2 regions of the Deinococcus roseus genome follow, and region 1 is predicted to be linked to the other one. Evidence: riboswitches for the same ligand, from Rfam matches in the RefSeq annotation. Region 1 holds a riboswitch; the other holds the start of a gene.

Region 1 (12,171 bases):
GGGGCATGCTTCAGAGGGGTTTGCAGCAGGTCCTTGATGAAGTCGGCTTTGCGGGTGGCCAGAGGAATGCTGGCATCCCACCACCCGGGCTGGGGCTCCAGGTCATCCACAATGCCTGAGCGGTGGGACAGCAACTGGTCGATGGTGATGTTCTGGTATTCTTCCCGCATTTCTGTGTCTGGCAACAGCTCCTTGAGTTTGCTCTGGAAAGACAGTTTGTGGCTTTCCACATACGTGGCAATCAGGGTGGCGGTCATGGATTTGGTGATGGACCCCAGGTGGTGCACATCCTGCAAGGTGACTTCTTCAGGAGAGCCGTATTTGCGCACCCCTTTGGCAGACTGCTGCAATATGGCTTTTTCATTGAACAGGGTGATGCTCAGGGAGGGCAGTTTGTGCTGAATGACCAGCTGGCTGGTTTTGTCTGCCAGGACAGCTTCAGGGGTTTTGGGGGCGATGGTTTGACATCCAGTGAGCAAACATCCAGTGATCAGTAGAACAGGCAACAAATAAGGTTTCACGGTATCAAATTAAGCAACCAGCATGAGAATCCCATCAGACAGCAGGCTTTGAGGTTGCTGTCATGTTTGTAACAATCCAGATCGAGCAACAGCACAGCAGCAAAACACCAGCAAAGCCCAGAAGTTGACACTGCCCCCAGAGACCCGATACACTGACATTTAGCCTGTGAGACACAGGCGACTCTTATCCAGAGTCGGCGCAGGGAACTGGCCCGCAACGCCGCAGCAACCGACCTCCATCACGGTACGGTGCTCACCAGCCCGAAAGACCACGATGGTCCCATTCGGGGACGATAAGAGAAGGGCGTAAACCACCATTTCCCCTTCTCAACACCACGAGAGGGGGAATCTTTAGTTCCCCCGCAGATCAACACTCTTTTCTCCTGGAGGGGAGCACATGCGCTTCGAGTTCGCTTTCGAAACCGATGAGGGAGCCATCCCGTTTACGTTCGTCGCCAAAAGTCAGCACGACTACACCATCACGCCCAGTTACAAGTGGTTCTTTGAGAAAGCACCTCTGATTCTGGATTCTGGCCGCATCCTCAGCAACATCCGGGTGGGTTACCACACCTACGGCACCCTCAACGCCGAAAAAGACAATGCCATTCTGGTCTGCCATGCCCTCACCGGCACCAGTGCCGTGCACCGCTGGTGGGCAGACATGTTCGGGGAAGGGAAGACCCTGGACCCCACAAAGCACTTCATCGTGTGTTCCAACGTGCTGGGGGGGTGTTCAGGAACCTCTGGTCCCAAAGAAATCGGGCTGGACCCCATCACCATCCATGACATGGTGCGGGTGCAAAAAGAACTGATCAAAGACCTTGGCGTCAAAAAATTGACCGTCATTGGGGGCAGCATGGGCGGCATGCAGGCCCTGGAATGGGTCAGAAGCTATCCTGAGTGCCTGAAGAAAGCCATCATCATTGGTGCACCTGCCCGCCACAGTGCCTGGGCCAAGAGCTTCAATGTCTCCCAGCGCAACGCCATCACCAGCGATCCTGAATGGAAAGGCGGCAAGTACCAGGAGCAACCCCACGGTCTGGCCATCGCCCGCCAGATCGCCATGATCAGTTACCGCAGCCCGGAGTCCTACCAGATGACACAGGGCGGGCAGTCCAAATTCAATCCCAACCAGAGCGCCATCCAGACCTATCTGGAGTACCACGGGGAAAAACTGCTCAAGCGCTTTGATGCCAACACCTACCTCTTGATCACCCAGGCCATGGACCTCTTTGAGGTGACCGACGATGAATTGCGGCGCAACACCGTGCCCACTTTGCTGGTGGGCATCTCCACCGACATCCTTTATCCTGCCAGTGAAGTGCGGCAGGTGGCGGCACAAATGAAGAACAGCGAATACTGGGAACTGCAGAGCCCACACGGTCACGATGCCTTCCTGATTGAGGATGAACCGTTGAACCTCAGGTTGCTGGAATTCCTGCAGAAATGAACAGCACAAAGAGACCAGAGCTTTGAAGGCTCTGGTCTTTTCAAGACAGCAGGTCTATGACAGCTCTGCCGTCTCCGGGTACCTTTTGATCCAGGCCTCCCAGCCTTCTGCTGGGTAAGCCTTTCTGGCTTCGGGTGCAAACAGTTTTGTGGCTTCCTGCTCCAGATCTTCAAAAGGATGCGGAACCACCTCGGTTTTTTCATAGGCCGGATGCATGTCCCATTTGATCAGGCGTCCAGACCCGCCCCAGGGGTCATCGCAGGCCCACACCACACGGGCGAGTTGCACCATTCCGATGGCCCCTCCACACATCAGGCAGGGTTCCAGAGAGGAGTACAGGGTGCACTCCTCTGGTTTCTCAATCCGTCCCAGACGGTAGAAGGCCACCATCTCGGCATGGGCGAAACTGGAATCTGCCACCTCGTGGGGATGGTCTGGCCAGGGTTCATGTGCCCGGTTGCGGCCCTCTGCAATGATCTGGCCCTGACCGTTCACAACCACACAACCAATGGGGGAGGACCCCTTCTCAACGCTTTCCCTGGCAAGTTCCAGGGTGCGCATCAAGAAGGGGCGGTCCTCTGGGCGGACTTTACTCATCCTGGGACAGGATGATGGTGCTGTAAGGTCCCACAGCCACGCTGCCCTTGAAAGGCATCCCGTCCATTTCGGCTTCTTCTGCGTCCACATCGTGGCTGAACACGTTGGTGAATTCGCTGTCATATCCTTCCCAGTCGGAGTGAAAACGGGTGCGCCACAGGCCCTCTCTGGGGAAGCCAATTTCGAAGTTCTCCAGGGTTTGACCCGACAGGTTGACCACCACGATCACGTCGTCTTTGGGACCCCCCTGATCGAAGCGGTGGTAGGCCAGCATTTTCTTCTCAATGTCCACCCGGTGCACCACCACATTCGGACCTTTGAGGCCCGCAGTGTGCCCGTAAGCGTTTTGCCTGAGCTGCTTGAGGTCCCGGTACATCTGGGTGATGCCCTTGAAGTTGTCTGCCAGAGACCAGTCCATCACATTGCTGTCGTCAAACCAGCCTGCGGTGAGCATTTCCTGACCCTGGAACACCATGGGAATGCCAGGAGAGGTGAAGGTGATGCAGGCCCCCAGCGTGGAGCGTTTTTTGGCGTAATAGTTGGCAGCATTGTTGGGCCAGATTTCTTCGGGAACACGGGCATGACCGTTGGCGACTTCATCGTGGGATTCGGTGTAGACCACCCGACTGAAAGCCTCTCCGTTGTAGCAGTTGAGCACAGCATTGGCCACAGCCTGGGTGTTGCGGTGCAGGTCTTCCTGCACGATCAGGGCTTCGCGCACAGGGTGTACAAATCCAGAATCCCACTGGGCATCGAAGCCCAGGCCGCCTTCTGAAGTGGGGGCGGTCACCAGGGCATTGCCCCGCAAATCTTCTGCAATGGTGATTTTCCAGGGCTGTCTTGCTTCAATTTCATCGTTGATCCAGCGCAAGAGTCCCCAGCCTTCTTCCAGGTCATCTCCGGGGTTTTCGTTGCTCTGCACGTTGCGGATGTAGGCGGTGGCATCGAAACGCAGGCCGTCCATCTGGAATTCTTCCAGCCACATCAGGGCGTTGTCGCGGATGTACTGGCGCACCTCTTCGCGGCCATAATCCGGGCGGGTGTCTCCCCAGGGTGTAGAAGAACGCCAGTCGTTGTAGAAGTAGATGCCACCCTTGCCGTTTTCGCTCCAGCCGTCAAATTGCCAGAGGTCGAGGTCTGAAGGTCCGAAGTGGTTGTAGACCACATCGATCAGCACGGCAATGCCTTTCTCGTGGGCGGCTTTCACGAAGCGTTTGAGGGCATTGGGGCCCCCATAAGCCCCTTCCACAGCAAAAGGATGGGCGGGGTTGTATCCCCAGGAGATGTCTCCGGCAAACTCCATGGGCGGCATGATCAGGAGGGTGTTGACCCCCAGGTCCGAGAGGTAATCCAGTTTTTCTGCAGCAGAATCGAAATTGCCGCGTTGCCCTTCGGGCGCATTGAAGGTGCCCACGTGGAGTTCATAGATGATCATTTCATTCCAGGCTGGAACCCGGTATTCTTTGAGGTCGCCCCAGTCAAAGGTGGGATCGTAAACCACGCATTCTCCAACAGAACTGGTGACTTCGCGGGCGTAGGGGTCCATTTTCCAGGCATCAAAACCCTTGTTTTTGATTCTGAATTTGTAGGTGGCTCCGGGTTTGACCCCAGGCACAAAAATCGACCAGAAACCGTTTTTTTCTTTGGCGAGGCGGTGCTCGGTTTTGTTCCAGTTGTTGAAATCTCCACCCACGCACACGGCAGTGGCGTTGGGTGCCCACACCCGGAAACTCACCCCGTCTGGGGTGGGAATGGCCCCCATGCCTGGGACTGGGGAAATTTCTGTCTTTTTGCGGGCGGATCGGGAGGCTTTTTCTTCTGTTAAAGTCATGTCCTGCTCCTCACTTGAAATGCTGGTTCATAAAGTCATCTTTTTTAAGCCGCACCAGAACCAACATTTAGAATTTGATGATTGCGGCGATAAATCTATGAGCAATCCCACAGAGGGACGATTTTTGCTTGGGTAGATCACAATTCTGCGGACTTCCTCTGGCGCAAGGTCCTGCTGAATTTCAGAACCTGCCTTTATTGATGCCATTAAAAAGACGAAATTGTCAAGAGACAAAAAAATAAACCAGAAGATTTTCATCCTCTGGAACAAGAAAAAAAACCGAGTTTAAACTGAATTTTTTGAGGTATGGGGTTGATCAGGGGTTTTCCCTGGTTTTGCTCTGCAAATCAGCCCTGGAGCTGGACTTCTCCCACTTTGAAATCCTGGGTGGGGCTGAAAGCTTCAAAGAAACGCCGGGCTGCTGGAACCTGCAAATCATCCAGAATGCTTTCCACAGCCTGCATAAAGCCTGCCGGACCACAATAATAAAAATCTGCGTCCAGGGGGACATGTTTCAGAAGTTTCTCTGTGGAGATCAGGCCCGTGTCCTGGTGGTCAATGCCCAGAAGCTCATCTGCTCCCACTTCGGTGTAAAACACGGTCACCTGAACCTGTGGGTTTTCGACTTGCAGGGCAGAGAGTTCATCTCTGAAGGTATGGTCTGCTTTTTTCATCACGAACTGCAGCAGGTGCACCTCGCTGGTTTTTGCAGCTTTGGCCATGCTCAAGAGGGGAGTGATGCCCACTCCACCTGCCAACAACACCACAGGGCGGCCCCGTTCTTGCAAGACAAAATCTCCCATGGGAGCGTGCACATCCAGCGCATCTCCCACCTGAATGTGGTCATGGAGCAGGTTGGAGAGCAGGCCATCTTGCAAATCAAAGCTGCCCTGGGGGGCCAGTTCACGCTTGACACTGATGCGCAGGGTGTCCTTGCCTGGGGCATCAGAGAGGCTGTACTGGCGAATCTGGGTGTAGGGCATGTGTTCGGTTTTCAGGCGCACACTGACATACTGACCAGGTTTGAAGGGCGCAATGGAAGTGCCATCAAGCGGTTTGAGGTGCAGAGAAACAATCTGGGCACTTTCCTGCACCTTCTGGACCACCTGAAAGGCTTTGAACCCTTCCCAGGGAGCAGCCTGATAAAGGTTTTTTTCCACACCAATCATGATGTCTGCCAGGATCCCATAAGCTGCACCCCAGGCGTCCAGAATTTCAGGTGTGGCAGCATCTCCCAGCACTTCCTGAATGGCAGCCAGCAGGTTTTCGCCCACAATGGGATAGTGTTCGGCCAGGACATCCAGACTGGCGTGTTTGTGGGCAATGCGGGCCACCATGCCGGACAGAAATTCAGGCTGGTCCAGGAATTCTGCGTAAGCCAGCACCGAAGCAGCCAGGCTGCGGGACTGTGCTCCGGTTTGCTGGTGGGTCAAATTGAAAACGTTCTGCAATTCTGGATGCCGGGCAAACATGCGGCGGTAGAAGTGGCTGGTGATGGTGGTTCCGTGTTGTTTGAGCACGGGAACTGTGGCTTTGATGAGGTGAAGTTGTGGGGCGGTCAGCATGTGGTCCTCCGTCATGAATATGCATTTAAAATATATATTAGATGCAGAGAGAAATGTCCCCGCGCACCCTCTAGCATTTTCTAGAAAAAGTGATACAATCTATTCCGTTCCCGAGACGAAAGCTTGGGACAAACTCCCAGGGAGAGGTGCCCGAGCGGTTGAAGGGGCACGCCTGGAAAGCGTGTGTAGGGTAACACTTACCGCGGGTTCGAATCCCGCTCTCTCCGCCAGAATGCAGCCCCACCGAAAGGTGGGGTGTTTGCTTTGTGGTGACAGAGTGCAGCCAAAGTGCAGCCAGAAAGGGCAGCGTCTGCAAAGCGGCCCCGCTGATCAGATGTGCGCTCTGGCCTTTTGGGGGGTTTCCCTGCTGAAACCCCTGAATTTTTGCTAGGGGTTATCACTTATGAATGCCCCCCGGTGCTGTCCTAAACTGAGGTGTATCACCCGGCCCAATACGCATCCAGGGCATATTGAACTTGCATCCCATTTCCAGCAGCGCCGCATGAGGAGGCATCTAGCATGATCACCAAAGCCCTGATTCAGGCCCTCAACCCCAACCTGAAGCAGCCCGATGTCACTGCAGCCAAGCTGCAGCACGCTGCAGACCAGTACGGCATCAACACCACCTTGAGGTTGGCCCACTGGCTGGCCCAGCTCACTGCAGAGTCTGGACTGGTTCCACAGGAAGAAAATCTGAATTACTCAGCCAAACGGCTGTGTCAGGTGTGGCCCAGCCGCTTCCCCAGTTTGCAGGCTGCCCAGAGTTGTGCCATGAACCCCCAGGCCCTCGGCAACACCGTGTATGGGGGCCGCATGGGCAACACCCAGCCTGGAGACGGTTTCAAGTACCGTGGCAGAGGATTCATTCAACTCACCGGACGCAGCAATTACACCCGTTACAGCCAGCTCACCGGCTTTGATCTGGTGAACGACCCCGATTTGTTGTTGCAAATTGGGGTCAGTGCCCAGACGGCAGCTGCTTTCTGGCAGGACCACCACATCAATGCCATGGCAGACCGCAATGACCTGCAGGCCGTTACCCGTGCCATCAATGGTGGATTGATTGGCCTCCCCAGCAGGCAGGCTTACTTGCAAAAAATCATGGCTTTGCTGCACTGAGACCTGCAGACCGGAAAGACCAAAAGACCCTCTTGGGCGGATGTTCTGGTCTTTTCTCAGCGCTCCTGCCTCTTGCCTGCATCTGGCACACATTGCAGGCAGATGTTCCTTTTTCCGGCACACCCGTCCAGAAGTTGTCTGAAAAGTTGTCTGAAAATAAGCCAGAATCCTCTGCACATCTTTCTCAAAACAGGTTAGAGTGACCACCATGACTCAGCCCAGCACAGTTCAGCGCAGCCTGCCCGCTCTGTATCTTGCACAGGCCCTGTCCACCAGTGCCACCACCATCGGAGTGGCCCTTGCCAGCATTCTGGCGGTGAAACTCACCGGATCGGAAAGCTACTCTGGCGTGCCCTCCACCGTCAACCTGTTGGCCTCGGCTTTCAGTGCCTACTTTGCCGGGCAACTCATGTCCCGCCATGGACGCCGGGTGGGATTGGCCCTGGCTTTCCTGCTGGGAACCATCGGGGCCAGTGTGGCTTTCTGGCAGGCCATGCAGCAAAATTTCTGGGGTTTCATGGTGGGCATTTTGCTGGTGGGTCTGGCCACCGGAGGCATCAACCAGATGCGTTATGCAGTCAGTGAACTGGTTCAGCCCGAGAAGCGGGGCCAGTTCATTGGTTTTCTGCTGACCTGCAGTGCCATAGGAGCGGTGATCACCCGCCTGTGCATTCCTGCCCTGAAAAACGTGGCCCAGTCCCACCAGTTGCCTGAAAATGAGGCGGGCTGGTTGCTCAGTGCCCTGTTCCTGGCCCTGGCCAGTGGGCTGGTGGCTGTGTTCTTCACAGCCAGACCTGCTGACTTGCCAAAACACACCTCCAGAATCCAGCTGTCTGTTGCAGAACTGCTGCAAAACCCCCAGGTCAGGCTGGCCCTGCTGGGCATGATGGTGGGTCAGGGTGTGATGTTGATGCTGATGGTGATGATGCCCGTGCACGCCACCCATCTGGGCCACGGTCTGGAGGCCATTTCCAGCGTGATGACCGGGCATGTGGTGGGCATGTTTGGTCTGTCCTGGATCACCGGGCGCTGGGTGGACCGCTTTGGCGCCAGAACCATGATCTTCATGGGAAGCCTGCTCCTTGCCCTGAGTGCCTTGCTGGGTTTGCTGGGGCACAGCCTCATGGAAATGGGGATTGCCCTTTTTGTGCTGGGCATTGGCTGGAACCTGTGTTTTGTGGCGGGCTCCAGTTTGCTGACCAGCAGCCTGCCTCCAGAAACCCGTGCAGCAGCACAGGGCAAACTGGATGTGTTTGTGTGGGGTTCTGCGGCTGCAGGAGCACTGGGAGGCGGTCTGCTGGTGGCCCAGTCGGGTTTTCCCCTGATGTACAGTGTGGCCCTGACCATCAGTTTGATCTCAGCAATTGGGGTATATTTAAGACGTGCAGGAAAGGTGCAACCCGGCACCTGACGCAGGGCAGCAAAACCTGAGTGCCCTGGCCGGGTTCAAAAGACCTTTCCTCGCTTGCATTGATTTGAGCCTCTGAAAACAGGTTCACCCACTTGAATGGTCTTCACTGAAAAAGAGGCGGGCATGAAGAAGAAAGTGACTTTGTTGGACGTTGCCGAGGCTGCCGGGGTTTCCCCCAGCACGGTGTCCAGAATTGTGGCTGGCACAGCGCGGGTCAGCGAGAAAAAACGCAAGCAGGTGGAAGAGGCCATTGCACAGCTCAAATACCAGCCCAACCTGGTGGCCAAAGGCCTGGTGCAGGGCCGCACCCTCTCCATCGGGGTCTTGACGCAGGACATTGCCAGTCCGTTTTATGGCTCGGCATTGCTGGGGGTGCAGGAAGCCCTGAGGGGCACCGATTACGTCCCGGTGTTCATGGATGGACACTGGCAACCCGAAGATGAAGCGGTGGCGATTCAGCGTCTGGTGGGCCGGGTGGATGGTCTGATCATCATGGGAGGTCACCTGGAAGGGGATTCTCTCGGTGCTCTGGCAGAATCCATGCCCATCATCACCATCGGGCGCACCATTCCAGGGTTTGAGCAGCACTCTGTCTTGATTGACAATTACGCCGGAGCACGCAATCTGGTCAAGTACCTCTTTGACCTGGGGCACCGACGCATCGCCCACATTGCTGGCCCCCATGAGCACATTGATGCCCGTGAACGCCTGAGGGGCTACTACGATGCCCACAAGGAATTTGGCATGGACATCGACGAGAAACTGATTGTGCATGGGGATTTTCAGGAGGCCTCGGGAAGCCTTGCCGTGGCCACCCTGCTGGAATCGCGCACCATGTTCACCGCGATCTTTGCGGCCAACGACCAGATGGCTTACGGGGCCAGGCTTGCCCTGTACCGCCGGGGCATCCGGGTCCCTGAAGAAGTCTCCCTGGTGGGCTTTGATGACACCCGCAACTCCGAGTACATGATGCCGCCCCTCACCACCGTGCGGCAACCCATGCATGAACTGGGACTGGCGGCCACCACCGCCTTGCTGAACCTCCTCAACGATGAAGAGGTGGTGCTGGAAAAAATCACCCCTCAACTGGTGATCCGGGAGTCTGCTTCTCGGGCCAGATGATGTGAGGCAGCAAAACTTCTGGACAACTTCTGGCAGTTGCGCAGAACAGCAGCACACGGTTTTGAACCTGAACGGTTAGCATGAACAGCATGCATCCAGCGCTGGACGTTTTGCTGACTTTTTTGAGATTGGGCTGCAGCAGTTTTGGGGGACCGGTGGCCCATCTGGGTTACTTCAGGCAGGAATTTGTGGAGCGCAAAAAATGGCTGTCAGATTCAGATTATGCGGATCTGGTGGCCCTGTGCACCTTTTTGCCCGGTCCCTCCAGCAGCCAGGTGGGCATGTGCCTGGGCAAATTGCGGGCGGGCACACTTGGGGCTGTGCTGGCCTGGGTGGGCTTCACCACACCATCTGCGCTGATCATGCTGGCCCTGGCCCTGGGGGCCAACCAGTTTCTCAGTGGTGGTCTGGTGCGTGCCCTCAGTTTGCTGACGCTGGGGGTGATCCTCAGTGCTGTGCTGGGCATGGCCCGCACCCTGGCCCCGGACAACACCCGCCGCCTGATTGCCCTGATCAGCGGCCTGTTGATGCTTTTGCTTCCCACAGCCTGGACCAGCTTGCTGGTGATTGCACTGGGAGGGCTTTATGGCATCTGGCAGTTCAGACCAGCAGAGCAGGAGAAGCCACCTCTCAGCAACAACCTGAACTTGCACAGGACCGGAATTTACCTGGGACTTGCCACGACCTTGCTGGTGGGATTGCCCTTGCTGGCTTTTTCTCCCATTTTGCATCTGTTTGGCCTGATGTACCGCACAGGCAGCCTGGTGTTCGGAGGAGGACACGTGGTGTTGCCCCTCCTGCAGCCCATCTCTGTGTGGCTGACTCCGGAGCAATTTCTGGGCGCTTATGGAGCTGCACAGGCCATTCCGGGACCGGTGTTTGCCATCAGCACCTTTCTGGGGGCCACTTTTCCTGAAGTCCATCCTGTGCTGGGAGGTCTGGTGGCCACTTCTGGCATCTTTCTGCCTGCACTGCTGTTGGTGCTGGCCATCATGCCTGTCTGGAACAGCATCAAAGCCCTGCCCCTCTTGCAAGCTGCTTTGCGGGGTGTGAATGCTGCAGTGGTGGGATTGCTGGGTGCAGCACTGCTGGACGCTGCCCTCACCATCCGACCCCACACCGTGCTGGAATTTTTGTGGGTGATTCTCAGTTTTGTGCTCTTGCACCTGCTGAAAATCCCGGCCCATCTGGTGGTGCTGGGAGGGGCTGTTGTGGGCTACTTTGTTCTGTAGGCATCTGTTTTGCAACCTGTACTACAATAATGACAGCAAAGGAGCCCAATGAAAAAAGTTGTGTGGCTTGCTGTTCTTGGCCTGCTGACCACCGGATGCATGCAGTTCACAGTGCCTTCCAGAGATGTTGTTGCCTACCGGGATGCACTGGGTCCAAAATGGGAAAACTGGTCCTGGGACACCACCCTGGATTTTTCCAGCACCAGTGTGGTGTGGTCTGGAAAATACAGCATCAAACTGGCTTATCAGGGAGACTGGACCGGACTTTACCTGCACACCGGACAGGTCATGAACAAAGCAGACATCCGCAAAATGGGCTTCTGGGTGAATGGTGGCCCCACCGAGAACCACCAGTTGCTGGTGGTGATGGCCTCCAAAGCCGCCCCTGCAGATGAAAATGATGTGTTGCTTTCAGACAAAGCCATGCCCATCACGGCTTACAAGAACACCTGGACCTATTACGAAATTCCACTGTCCGAACTGGGAAACCCCACCTGGATTGCAGGCGTGGTGTTCCAGAATTACTCCAGTGCAAGGTCCGATTTTTTTCTGGATGACATTGTGTTCCTGAACAAATGACCTGCTGGCCTTGCAGGGCAAAGGTTTTGATGTCACTTTGGGGGGGTTGATTTTTCCAGAAAAGGAAACGAAAACCTTAAGCCCTGCTGCACTGAAAAGCGTTGCAACCCATGTCTTTTGCCCTTGCGATTTGTTACTGTGAGGCATCATCAGGAAAGGTGATGTCTGACCCATGCAAGTGACCCGCTTTACCGACCTCAGCCTGCGTTTGCTGATGCACCTGATGCAAGTCCCTGAACAGGGAAGGGCCACGGTGCAGGAGGTGGCGGACCGGTTCAATGTGCCTTACAACCACCTCAACAAAGTGGCCCATTCCCTCTCCAAGATGGGCATCATTCAGGGAAGCAAAGGCAAAAATGGCGGCATTCGGCTGGCCAAAAACCCCTCTGAAGTCCGGCTGGGAGATCTGGTTCGCCTGACCGAACCGCAGGCAGACATCATCGACTGCAACATTGGTCCCTGTCCTTTAAGGGGCAACTGCAAACTGAAATGCGTGCTCATTGATGCCAGAGAGGCTTTTTACGCCAAACTCAACGAGTTCACGCTGGCAGATGTGGCCGCGCAGCCCCTGATGCAACTGGAAGGGTGAGTTTTCGTTCCTGAGCCTCACCCGATCTCGGGTATGCTGGATCCTGAGATCAACGCAGGATTCAGGAGGTTCATGATGCCATCATTCCGTACACCACCACTGACCGAAACCGTTGCTGTGGGCCGTGGGGCCACCGTCACCCGCCTGGGCCTGGG
Region 2 (12,171 bases), on a different contig from region 1:
CTGGCCCTCAATGCAGCTTATGGGGATTCGGAGGTGCTTCCTGCTCCCCGACTGGTGCTTTCTCAGAAACCCGTGTCTGGTTTGAGGCTGGTGCAGGCCATTCAGGTGGGCCTTTACCTGCCTGATGGTGCAGACCCTGGGCATCAGGTGGAACAGGTCAGCTGGTTGCAGACCCGCCAGTTTGCAAAAGTGCTGTGCCAGTCCTGGGGTATGCCTTCCTGGGAGGAACCCATCTCGCAGCACCTCAGCATGAAACTGCAGGAACACCGGGAATACGTGCCCTTGCTCTGCTATCAAGAGGGGCAACTGACCGGAGGTGCCCTGTTGAAGAACCGCCAGATGCACCTGTGGGGCGTGCTGCAACCCGAGGCCCTGAAAGACCTGCTGAACTACGCTGCTGCGTTTTCAGAGGGCACCATTGAAACCACGCTCACCGCTGGCTTTGAACTTCCATTGCAAGACAAAGCCATGCTGGGGTACTGGCTGGGATAGAAAATGGACCCATTGCAGAATGCAGTCAAAATCAGCAGAGAAAGGGTTCTTTCAGGAATGGAAATGGCCGACATCCTGAAACAGCTGCTGGCTTCTGAAATCAGACCTCTACATGAAGGCCATGTGCCTTTTCTGCTGCTGGAAAAATGCCTGATGGATGCTTTCGACATCCCCCTTTATCATGCCAGGGACATCGAAGGCTGGACAGAATTTTCTGCAGCAGGTGATCTTGACGATGAAAAGCTCAATGCCCTGTTTCAACCCTGGATGGAGGCTTTCAAACTGCAATCAAAGTGAAAGGCCAGCCCCTTTTTCGCAGGCTGACCTTCACAACAGGTGTTTGAATGATTTATTCGGTTTGCAGTTGTTTCTGCACAGGCCGCGCAGGTGCAGGCCGGATCACCAGCGAAACCCCCAGGGCCACCACCACCATGCCCAGCAAGGCCAGACCATTCAGTTTCTCGTGAAACAGAAAGAAGGCTTCCACAGCGGTGGCAGGGGGCACCAGATAAAACAGGCTGGTGACCTGTGCGGTGCTGGTGCGCTGGATCAGGTACAGCAGGAGGCCAATGGCCCCCAGGGAAAGCACCACCACCAGCCACAACAGGGCAAACCAGAATTCGGTGGTGAACTGGATCTGGTGGGTTTCAAAGAGCAAAGCCAGCGGAATCAGGATCAGGCTGGTGGCAGCGTACTGCACAGCGGTTCCAGTCACCAGGGGCATGCCTGCTCCAAAACGTTTCTGGTAGAGGGTGCCAGCGGTGGTGCCGATCAGGGCAATTCCAGCAGCCAGATAAGCAACGGGTGGGACATCGGCATGGATTTTCTGGCTGACCACCATCACCACACCCAGGAAGCCCAGAATCAGACCGATCCATTGCAGCAGGCTTCCCTGTTCTTTCAGGGTGTAGCGGGCCATCAGGGTGCTGAGGATGGGTTGCAGGCCCACGATCACAGCGGTCATTCCAGCAGGCATGCCCATATGAATGGCGTAGAACACGCCACTCAGGTAAGCACCATGCAGCAGAAAACCCACCACAGCAGCGTGCCAGTAATGCTCTGGACGCATCTTCTTGCTTTCTTTGACCACCAGACCCAGGCCCAGCAGCAGAACTGTTGCGATCACCAGACGCAGGGCCAGAAAGGTGAACGGTTCCGCGTAAGGCAGGCCGTATTTGGCACCAACGAATCCGGTGCTCCACAAAAGCACAAAAAGAAAGGGGGCGATTCTGGGCAGGTTCAGAGACATACACACCTCAATTGCTGACAGTGTAAATCCCCATGCCTGCATTTAGGTGCATCGGCGTAGGGGACTCTGGATTGTTATTCAAATGGGTGCAAGTTACACCGGTATCAATTCAGGCCTGCACCCGCCCTTCAAGTTCTTCAATGCGGGCAATGAATTCGGTGAGCCTGCGGTTCTCCCGGTTCATGCGTTCCTGCTCGGCTTTCACAAAGCGGGTGTAGGGAGAGAGGGCGTCCCTGAGGCGGCCATCCAGGCGTTCCTGTTCCAGGTTGACTTCCCGCGTGAGGGTTTCCCGCAGCAGGATCTTGGCATCCCCAACCTGGTTTTTCACTTGCGTGAGGGCGGCCCGTTTGCGAATGGGAATCCAGTAAGCCCCCAGGAACACCCCGGCCAGGCTGGCCAGGATGCCCGTCACATCTGCGGCAGCGCCTCCAATCAGGGCAATCACGGCTGCTCCCAGACCAATGCCGCCCACGCTGATCAGACCTGCCTGCATCACACTGCTCTGTGCCTTGCCACTGAAATCCTGGGCTGCTGAGGGTTCAATCAGTTCCCTGGTGTGCTCTTCGGTTTTGGAACGCAAAGCGTCCAGAACAGCACTGCGGTCCATCTGGAAGCGGCTTCTGGGCACGTTCTCGCGAGAGCGGGAGGTGAGCTGGTGCTGCACATCCTCCCAGAAACGCAGGTTTTTCTCCATCAGGCGGTCCACACTGTGGGACAGCACTTTCTCCAGGTCGCGTTCCAGATCTGCCACGGCTTCTGTGCGAAAAGCCTGCTCCAGACGCTCGGGTTTCAGCAGTTCCAGGGTACGGCTGATGCGGTAGTACCGGTTGATGAAACTTTCTGCCCGCTCCTGGAAAGCGTTCAGCGGGCCTTCCAGCAAAGAAAGCTGATGGGCCAGTTCGTCTTTGACTTCATGGCCATGCACCCGGGCCTGCATTTCCAGGTGCTCAAAGGATTGCACATCGTTCTGCAAAATGGTGCGACTGTGCTCCAGATGGGAGGTATGCTGCCTGACCAGTTCGTGGGCCACCCCCAGGGGGGTCATCAGTTTCAGACGAACCCGTTCTTTTTCGCTGAGGCGGTCCACCAGGGTGCGTTTGAAGCGCATGAAGCCCTCGTCTTCACCGCGCTTCTGATTGCGGGCACTCAGCATGAAGATCTGCGGAGTGACCCCCAGCGTCTGGGTGGCATGTTCCCGCACGAAAGACAGCACCTGCTCCCGGTCCGCCTGGGTTTCCAGCAAATCCGCCTTGTTGATGATCAGCATCACATTGCGGCCCCACTTGCGGGTGAGTTCCAGAAACTGCCGTTCTGACTCGGTGAAGGGGTGGTCTGCACTGGTGATGAACAGCACCAGATCCGCTCTGGGCAGGAAACCCTCGGTGATGGTCTGGTGACGGCGGATCACCGCATTGGTTCCGGGTGTGTCCACCAGGGCAATGCTGTTGAGGTCTTCCAGGGGCAGGCGTTTGCGCACCACGAAGGGATCTGCGGTGGGTTCCAGTTCGGTGTCTTCCCCGTTCAGCAAAACATAAATCCGGTCTGTGGTTGGGGTGACCCCTTCTGGCAGGGAGGTGGTGTTCAGGAGGGCATTCAGGAAAGAGCTTTTGCCTGCATTGAATTCCCCCACCACCACCAGCAGGAACACCTCGTCCAGTTGCAGCAAAGCTGTGCGGGCGTGCTGGGTAACATCGGCAGGTGCACCGGAGCTTTCCAGAAAGGCATGCAAATCGGTGAGCAGTGCACGTTCAGCTTGCAAAATCTCTTGAATGGAAGGAGTGACCAGCATGCTTCATTTTACGAGACCAGCACAGGAGAAGTTCTATAAAGAATGCTGAAATTGGATCAGAACCTGCCCAGTGCCTCCTGATGGGCCAGCAAGGTGTGGTGCATGCGAACCTGTCCAGCTCTGTACAGCTCCAGAAATTCTGCAGGGCTGAAAAACCTGCGGGCCAGAATTTCATCGTTGGGTGCGTCTGGAATGACCTCACCTGGAAGGATTTCTGCCAGCCAGACGAAGCGCTGCACCAGCCCACCATCTGAATAGCGTCCCAGGTAGGTGTTTAAAAAAGAGGTCAGGCGCACCTGCACCCCGGCTTCTTCCAGGGCTTCCCGAACGGCGGCAACTTCTGGGGGTTCCCCTACTTCAATGGTGCCCATCGGAAGGTGCCAGAGGCCCTTGAAGGGATCTTTTGCCTGCTGCACCAGCAAGATGCGCCGCTGGCCGTCCAGAATCAGGCATCCTGCTGCACGTGCAGTGGGTGTGAGGGTATAAGACTCATCGAACTGCATTTCTCATTTCCTCGGCTTTTTTCAGGCTGTTTCGGGTCCAGAGGGGGGTTTCAGACCTTGCCAGGGCTTCTGGCAGGGTCAGCCATTCTGCTGCAGCCAATTCTTCTTGCTGCAATTGCACTGTGCCAGACAGGTAGGGGGCCTGCATCACCACATTGATGCAGGGCACATCTCCGGCCAGAAAACTGTTGGCTTCCAGATACGTCAGTGAACCGACTTCTAAACCCACTTCTTCCCGGATTTCGCGGCGGGCCACATGTTCCAGGACATCATTCATGATTTCATGCTGCTCCACCTTGCCTCCTGGAAAAGCGAAGGTGCCTCCTGCATGGGTTTCTTGCAGGCTGCGCAAAGTCAGCAGGCAACGGTCTTGCCTGTAAATCACCACTTCCACATTGACCACAAAAGTTGGAACCATAGATCCTCACAGCGTAGTACAGTTTGCAGAATCCAGCTCCTTTTGCCCAATCCCACCTTGAGCAACACATCATCCCACTCACATAAAACCTGCATGATGCAACCCTATAGTGGTGAAGAGAATCATCAGGAGGTCTTATGCACGCACGCACCCTGGCATTCGGGGTTTTCAGTTTGATTCTGGCGTCCTGCGCCCAACAAGTTCCCGTTGCTGCTCCCGTCTTTCTGGCCAAACTGTCCGGCAACAATGTGGTGCCTGCTGTCTCAGGCGATGCCTGGGGGTTTGCCAATGCTTCTTTTGATGGCACCAGCATGGTGATCAACGGCAATTATTACCGTCTGAGCGGCAAGGCCACCAGCATTGAGTTGCGCAAAGCCAAAGTGGGTCAGAACAGCGCAACCGTGGTGTGTGCCCTGGACATCAAAGAAGACACCAGCAAAGTGGGCAATGGAACGTTCAGCAAAACCTGCACGGTCAAAGACCAGGGCATTCAGGAAGACCTGCTGAAAACCGGCCAGTACTACGTCACTGTCAGCACCGCCAGCCACACCGATGGTGAACTGCGCGGCCAGCTTGGGTATGAATAAAGGAGAAAAACGATGAACATCCGTCATCTTGTTCCTGCAATGTTGGTTCTGGGTCTGGCTGCCTGCAACAGCACCCCCGCCCTTCCCGGTTTGCCCACCTACGCAGCCAACCTGACTGCGGCCAAGGAAATTCCTGCTCCCACCGTGCCTGCAGAGTATGCAGGCACAGGCAGTGTGAAAGCCACCTGGGATGGCAAGAAACTCACCCTGACCGGCACTTACTCGGGCCTGACCGGACCTGCCACCATGGCCCACATTCACGAGGGTGAAGTGGGACAGACCGGAGCCCCTGTGTGCACCCTGGTGGTCACTGCAGATGCCAAAGACAACAAGAAAGGCACCCTGGCCACCGATGCCAATTGCGTGCTGAATGAAGACAAATTGCGCTTTGGTTTTTACTATGTGAACATTCACACCGATGCCAACAAGTCTGGCGAGTTGCGCGGGCAACTCACCAAATAAGCCCTTGAATGGGAAACAGAAAGACCTGAGCGTGCTCAGGTCTTTCTGTTTCTCAACCTCTGGAGGTCACTTCTGGGATTTTTCCAGGTCTTTCAGGAAACCCTGGGCAAAAGGGGTCTGGGCCAGCCCACCTTCAGCGGTTTCTTTGAGTTGCAGGGGCATCATGCGTCCCACCTGGGCCATGGCGGTGATGACTTCATCCGGGGGAATGAAGCTTTCCAGTTGTGCCAGGGCAAGCTGGGCACTGCTCACGGCATGCACGGCAAAGAAGGCGTTCCTGGACACGCAAGGCACTTCCACATAGCCTCCCACCGGGTCACAGACCAGGCCGATGGTGTTCATCAGAGCCATGGCTGCTGCATGCACAGCGGCTCTGGAGGTGCCTCCCAGCAGTTCCGTCACGGCTGCAGCAGCCATGGCTGCGCTGGACCCAATTTCGGCCTGACAGCCCCCGGCAGAACCAGAGATGTACATCTGACGGGAAATGGCCTTGCCGATGCCTGCAGCAAGAACCAGAGGCATCACCAGGGCTTCATCTTCAAGACCCAGGTGGTCTGCCACACCAATCAGGGCTCCGGGGATGGTGCCTGCACTGCCTGCAGTAGGGGCAGCCACAATGCGTCCCATGCGGGCATTTTCTTCGTTGACGGCCATGGCGTAGGCCTGCACCCGTTTGAGGAGGGGAGCATTCAGGGCATCTGGTGCATCCCACAGGCCTTTGGCATTCCAGCCGACCATTCCGGTGATGCTTCTGGCATCGGTTTTGAGGCCACGTTCGATGCTGTCGCGCATTTCAGCAATGCGGCTGCGCATCACCTGTTTGACCTCTTCGGCAGAGAGGCCATTTTCTTCGCAGTCGGTGTCCAGAACCCACTGGCTGGCGGGTGATGGGGCTTTTAAAATGTCGTCCAGGGTCATGGTGCTCCTCAGGGGGTTGAATCAGCGTGGATTGAATCAGAGGCGTTTGAAACCAGGCAGCATGCGAATCCAGCTGATCTCGGGAATGTGGGCAATTTTGCGAATGGCGTAATCGGAGAGGCCACTGTCCAGCACAATGCACATCAGGGCAGTTCCTCCTCTTTTTTCACGGGTGCAGGTCAGACTGGCGATGTTCACTTCATCGATGGCAATCAGGCCCGTGACCCGTGAAATCATGCCGTAGGCGTCCTGGTATTTCAGCAGCAGGGTCGGGGAAAAGCCATCGAAGGAGACTTTGAAGTGGTCCACCTCGATGACCTCGATGATGCCTCCTCCGGTGCTGGAGGCCATCACCTCGATGCTGGTCTGCCCCCCCTGCAAGGTGATCTGTGCGGTGTTGGGGTGCACGTTGCCCAGGTCGGTGTCCTGAAATTCAAAGTGCAGACCGGCTTTTTCAGCTTCCTGGAAGGCCTGAGGGAGGCGAGGATCGTGGGGCTCAAAGCCCAGCAAGCCTGCAATCAGGGCCAGATGGGTGCCGTGTCCCTTGCCGGTTTTGGCAAAGCTGGCATGCAAGCCAAGGTGGGCTTTTTCAGGGGTGTGGCCCAGCAGTTGTCTTGCTGCCAGGCCAATGCGGCAGGCTCCAGCTGTGTGGCTGCTGCTCGGGCCGATCATCACGGGGCCAATCATGTCCAGCAAACTCATATAGACAATTGTACTCCTTTGTATACCGTATACAAGTATACGATTCATCAAACCTGAATGCAGCCCCAAGGGATTGTACCGGGTCAAAAACATCACAGATTTTCAAAACAGTGCTCTATACACTTAAAACCATGCCCAGAAGGAAAATGATTCTCTTCTTTATGGTTCTTTTATGCACAACAGCACAGGCCCAGACCTCCAGCCAGATGCTGATTGACTTCATCAACACCTTTACCATCACCCGCGACCTGACCATCCAGCGGGACCTTCCTTACGGAGAAAACCCCAGGCAAAAACTGGATGTGTACCTGCCCAGACACAAAGGCAGCCATCCGGTGCTGGTTTTTGTGCACGGGGGCACCTGGCAGAAATACAAAAAAGAAGATTTCAAATTCATTGGAGAATCTTTTGCCAGAGCAGATTACGTGACTGTGGTGATCAATTACCGGCTGTACCCAGAAGTTCAATACCCGGCTTTCCTGCAGGACACTGCAAAAGCCCTCAGGTGGGTCAGGGACCATGTTCGGGAGCACTCAGGAGACCCAGATCGCATTTTCGTGATGGGGCACTCTGCAGGAGGCTACAACGCAGCCATGACCCTTACCGATCCAGGGTTCCTGCAGGCCGAAGGCCTGAAAGCCACCGACTTCAAAGGGATGATTGGCATCGCAGGCATCTATGACATTCCACCTCTGGATGGAGTGTTTCCAGAAGATGCAAGCCGCAAAGAGGTGATGCCTGTGTACCGGGTTTCCGGTCCCCTGCCACCCTTTTTGCTGATCAGTGCAGGAAATGACGATCTGGTGATGCCCGAAAACGCCACCAGACTGGCCAGAGCCCTGCAAGACAATGGCACCCCTGTGGAAACCGCCACCATTCCCGGTCTGGGTCACACCGACATCCTCGCCACCCTGGTGCGGCGCATTGCTGGGAACTTTCAGGTCAGGGAACAGATTCTGGAGTTCATGGAGAAGCAGCAGTGAATCCCACTTTGAACCCGGTTAAACAAAACACAATATTTTCCGTCCAAAAGGCTTAAACTGGCTGGCATGATTTGCAAATTTCTGCTGGCAGGTGCCCTGCTTTCCCTGCCCCTGGTGGCACAGGCCCAGGACTCCAAAACCGAACTCAACCTGCTCAACACCTTCACGGTCACCCGCGACCTGAAGTTTTATCAGAACCTGGCTTATGGTCCTGCAGCCCGCCAGAAACTCAACATTTACCTGCCCAGACAGAAAGGCACCCATCCGGTGGTGGTTTTTGTGCATGGAGGGTCGTGGCGCAATTACAACAAGGATGACTTTGAATTCGTGGGAGAATCCTTTGCCAGAGCGGGTTATGTGACGGTACTGATCAATTACCGTCTGGTACCGGATTTCTCTTACCCTGCTTTTGTGGAGGACACTGTCAAAGCTTTCAAATGGACAAAGGACCACATCGCTGAATACGCAGGCGATCCCCAGAACATCTTTGTGGTGGGGCATTCTGCAGGAGCTTACAACGTGGTGGAAGGCATCGTGAACGAAACCCTGCTTTCTGCAGAAGGCCTGAAAGCCAACGATTTCCGGGGTGTGGTGGGGATTGCAGGTCCTTATGACTTCGATCCCAAATACACCCCAGGGGTTTTTGGCACTCACCTGCAAACCGATGTGATGCCTGCAAGCCATGTGCATGGCAACCTGCCGCCTTTTCTGTTGCTGGTGGCCCAGAACGATGAACTGGTCGATCCCTCCAACGGCACCAGCATGGAAAAAGCCCTGCAGAAAAACGGCACCCCTGTTGAATTTGTGGTGGTCCCAAAAGTGAACCACGGGGAAATTGTGGGGGCACTGATGCGCAGGTTCTCAGGGTTTTTCCCTCCAGTTCGGGAAACCATTCTGAATTTTCTGCAGAAGAACCTCCGCAAGCCCTGATTTTGTCTGGTGGATCTGGCGTTTACAGCACCCTTTTTGAATAGTTGATAAAACTTGTTGACAATCAAAGCCTGTGTCCAGTACACTGGTTCCCACGTCAGAGACCTTCTGGCGCTCTTATCCCGAGTGATGAAAGGGACCTGACCCTGAGACCATCACAGCAACCGGTTCCCATTGCAACACGGTGCTTTCAGACCCGCCAGGGATGGCTGGAACGATAAGAGAAGGCATGGTTTGACACCCCATCCCCTTCTCAAAGCAGCAGACCACGATGTCTGTTTTCTGGGAGGGGGATTCATTTATCCCCCAAATTTTCACAAAGCCTCTGGCTGTCCAAGATCAGAGGAAGCCGATTCATAACATCTGAGAGGAGATTTTATGCCAAAGTTTGAGACCCTGCAGGTTCATGCTGGACAGACCCCCGACCCGACCACCCAGAGCCGCGCCACCCCCATTTACCAGACCACCAGTTACAACTTCGCAAACGCCGAACACGCTGCCAATCTGTTTGGGCTCAGGGCCTTTGGGAACATCTATTCCCGCATCCAGAACCCCACCAACGAGGTGCTGGAAAACCGCATTGCCGCCCTGGAAGGCGGAACGGGTGCTCTGGCGGTGTCCAGCGGTCATGCTGCCGTGCTGCTCAGCATCCTGACCCTGGCACAGCAGGGAGACAACATCGTCTCCACGCCCAACCTGTATGGTGGGACCTACAACCTCTTCAAGGTGACTTTGCCCCGTCTGGGCATCAGTGTGAAATTCACCTCCTCCGAAGAGCGCCCTGAAGAATTCGCCGCCCTGATTGATGAAAACACCAGGGGCGTGTTCCTGGAATCCATCGGGAACCCGGCCCTCAACATCCCTGACCTGCAAGAAATTGCACGCCTTTCCCACGAAAAAGGGGTGGCGGTACTGGTAGACAGCACTTTCGGACAGGGAGGCTACCTGATCCGGCCCATCGAGCACGGCGCAGACATCGTGATTCACAGCGCCAGCAAATGGATTGGCGGACACGGACAGGCCATCGGGGGACTGATTGTGGATGGGGGCAAATTCAACTGGGCCAATGGCCGTTACCCCCTCTTCACCGAACCCAGCCCTGGCTACCACGGCCTGAAGTTCTGGGAGGTCTTCGGAGAAGGCAACCCCCTCGGGCTTCCCAACATCGCCTTCATCATCCGGGCACGGGTGGAAAACCTGCGCGACCTGGGCACCACCTTAAGCCCCCACCATGCCAGCCTGTTCATCACAGGTCTGGAAACCCTGTCCCTCAGGGCAGAGCGCCACATTCAGAACACCCACAAACTGGCTGAATTTCTGGAAAAACACCCCGAAGTGGAGAAGGTCATTCACCCGGATCTGCCTTCCCACCCGCACCACCATCTGGCCAAAAAATACTTTCCACATGGAGCAGGCAGCATCCTGGGCTTTGAATTGAAAGGCGGACGGGCTGCCGGAGAAGCCTTCGTGAACAACGTCAAACTGGCCTCTTTGCTGGCCAACGTGGGAGACACCAAAACCCTGGTGATTCACCCGGCCAGCACCACCCACAGCCAGCTTTCCGAAGCCGAGCAACGCACTGCAGGGGTCACCCCCGGTCTGGTGCGCATCTCGGTGGGCATCGAACACATCGATGACATCATTGCAGATGTCGAGCAGGCCCTGAACAAAGTGCCAGCGCTGGTTTAAGAGCGGTCAGCCGTCAGCCATCAGCAGTCAGATTCTTTCGGTGTGTTCATGGTCGGGAAAACATCCCATCGGAACCACACCAGATGCAACAGGCTTTTGCAGGCATGATGAAACAGAAAACCCCTGAAGCAAACACTTCAGGGGTTCTTTTTGCACTTTTCAGGGCAACAGATCCAGCGTCAGGGTGGTGGTCTCTGTGATGGTGCCTTTGCCTGCAGGGTGGCTGCCCGAATAGGATTTCACACCCAGGATGGTGGTGTGGGGCAATTGCCAGTGTTTGATCAGCAGTCCTGCCTGTGGGTTGGGATCCAGCAGGGTGCCCAGTTCGCCCTCGTGCGCCCCAATGAAAGGTGAGGTCCAGGCATCAATGGGTGGAACAGGACCAGGTGCGGGGCAATGCAACTCCATCATGGGGGCAACTCCGCCTCCGGTGGGTTTTCCGACCTGCAAGAGCATTTTCAGGTCTTCGCTGTCCGGGTCATCAATCACCAGATGCACCACAGCCTGTCCAGGCGTGCCCGAAACCGTGCACTTTTTGGGGTCCAGGGAAAGCTGTTTCACATTGATGACGCCACTTCCCCGGTAGCCTTTCAGGGTTTCCCCTTCAAAGTAGGCTTCCAGTGGGAATTCGGACTGAACCACCATGCGGGTACCTCCCCCATCGCCAGACAGTCTGAGGTCTGAATCCATCAGAAATTTCAGTTTTGGAGGCTCGTAGTAATTCACAGTGATGCGCTGGTCTGCTGTTGCAGCTTTCCCACTGGAACGCACTGCAGCCTCAATGCCACGCAGGTCAGAAAGCAGTCCGGTCAGTTGCACCCCAATTCGGCCAATGTCGCTCTTGCGTTTCACCCGGTAGGCCCTGGGGGTTTTGTCGTCTTTTGTGCGGTACGTGGCGGTGGCAGAGCCCGTGTCGTCGGTGTGGGTGGGTTTGATGTCCAGGTCGCCATGTTTTTGCAGGGTGTCGTCCAGTTGCCATTCCAGACTGGTGTTTTTCGCATCCCCTGGATCGGGAACCTTGCAACCCAGGTCTCCCAGCAGGGTTTTCACATCCACAATCCCGAACAGCACGTTTTTGGAGTAATCGTCCTGAAACTGGACTTTCAGTTTCACAGTGGTCAGGAAAGGTCTGGAGGCATCATCGGGGAGTTTGCGGTACAGGTTGGGCTTCTCTACGGACAGGTCCAGTTTGAAGCCATACAGGGTCAGACTGGAACACAGCGCGTCTCTGGGCAAATCTTTCCAGGAGGTGCTGGAGCCCAGCAAATCCTGCAGGGGTCCGCCAACCAGGGTGCTCTGGGCTTTGCCTGCAGGCATGCCTTTCACCCAGTCGGTGAGCCAGTCCGTCCAGAGCAGGGCAAACAGATTGAAGTGGTTCCGGGGTTTCTGGGCCACAGCCAGCGGATGGTTCTGCACCCCGATCAGCACGTTCAAAAGGGCCATTTGCAA

What was found. A riboswitch is a leader RNA that binds a small molecule or an ion and turns the genes downstream of it on or off. The one in region 1 is predicted to bind S-adenosylmethionine.
Region 2: another riboswitch for S-adenosylmethionine. It lies ahead of IEY52_RS05450 (O-acetylhomoserine aminocarboxypropyltransferase/cysteine synthase family protein); the one in region 1 lies ahead of metX (homoserine O-acetyltransferase MetX).

The regions. Positions count from the first base shown of each region.
Region 1 covers NZ_BMOD01000001.1:237,735-249,905, reverse strand. The annotation lists gene IEY52_RS01095 (serine hydrolase domain-containing protein) at 1-521, opposite strand, end outside; gene IEY52_RS27065 (GlyGly-CTERM sorting domain-containing protein) at 582-680, opposite strand; SAM riboswitch class I at 703-821, shown strand; gene metX (homoserine O-acetyltransferase MetX) at 919-1,971, shown strand; gene IEY52_RS01080 (nucleoside deaminase) at 2,026-2,568, opposite strand; gene IEY52_RS01075 (alpha-amylase family glycosyl hydrolase) at 2,561-4,399, opposite strand; gene hmpA (NO-inducible flavohemoprotein) at 4,747-5,979, opposite strand; tRNA gene IEY52_RS01065 (tRNA-Ser) at 6,105-6,194, shown strand; gene IEY52_RS01060 (glycoside hydrolase family 19 protein) at 6,484-7,083, shown strand; gene IEY52_RS01055 (MFS transporter) at 7,292-8,494, shown strand; gene IEY52_RS01050 (LacI family DNA-binding transcriptional regulator) at 8,618-9,616, shown strand; gene chrA (chromate efflux transporter) at 9,706-10,848, shown strand; gene IEY52_RS01040 (hypothetical protein) at 10,897-11,427, shown strand; gene IEY52_RS01035 (RrF2 family transcriptional regulator) at 11,600-12,016, shown strand; gene IEY52_RS01030 (aldo/keto reductase) at 12,089-12,171, shown strand, end outside.
Region 2 covers NZ_BMOD01000002.1:507,525-519,695, forward strand. The annotation lists gene IEY52_RS05390 (hypothetical protein) at 1-492, shown strand, start outside; gene IEY52_RS05395 (hypothetical protein) at 556-789, shown strand; gene IEY52_RS05400 (DMT family transporter) at 842-1,741, opposite strand; gene IEY52_RS05405 (dynamin family protein) at 1,851-3,530, opposite strand; gene IEY52_RS05410 (NUDIX domain-containing protein) at 3,587-4,033, opposite strand; gene IEY52_RS05415 (NUDIX hydrolase) at 4,020-4,451, opposite strand; gene IEY52_RS05420 (CHRD domain-containing protein) at 4,589-5,038, shown strand; gene IEY52_RS05425 (CHRD domain-containing protein) at 5,051-5,500, shown strand; gene IEY52_RS05430 (L-serine ammonia-lyase, iron-sulfur-dependent, subunit alpha) at 5,567-6,418, opposite strand; gene sdaAB (L-serine ammonia-lyase, iron-sulfur-dependent subunit beta) at 6,455-7,120, opposite strand; gene IEY52_RS05440 (alpha/beta hydrolase) at 7,267-8,103, shown strand; gene IEY52_RS05445 (alpha/beta hydrolase) at 8,170-9,033, shown strand; SAM riboswitch class I at 9,148-9,257, shown strand; gene IEY52_RS05450 (O-acetylhomoserine aminocarboxypropyltransferase/cysteine synthase family protein) at 9,412-10,722, shown strand; gene IEY52_RS05455 (hypothetical protein) at 10,882-12,171, opposite strand, start outside.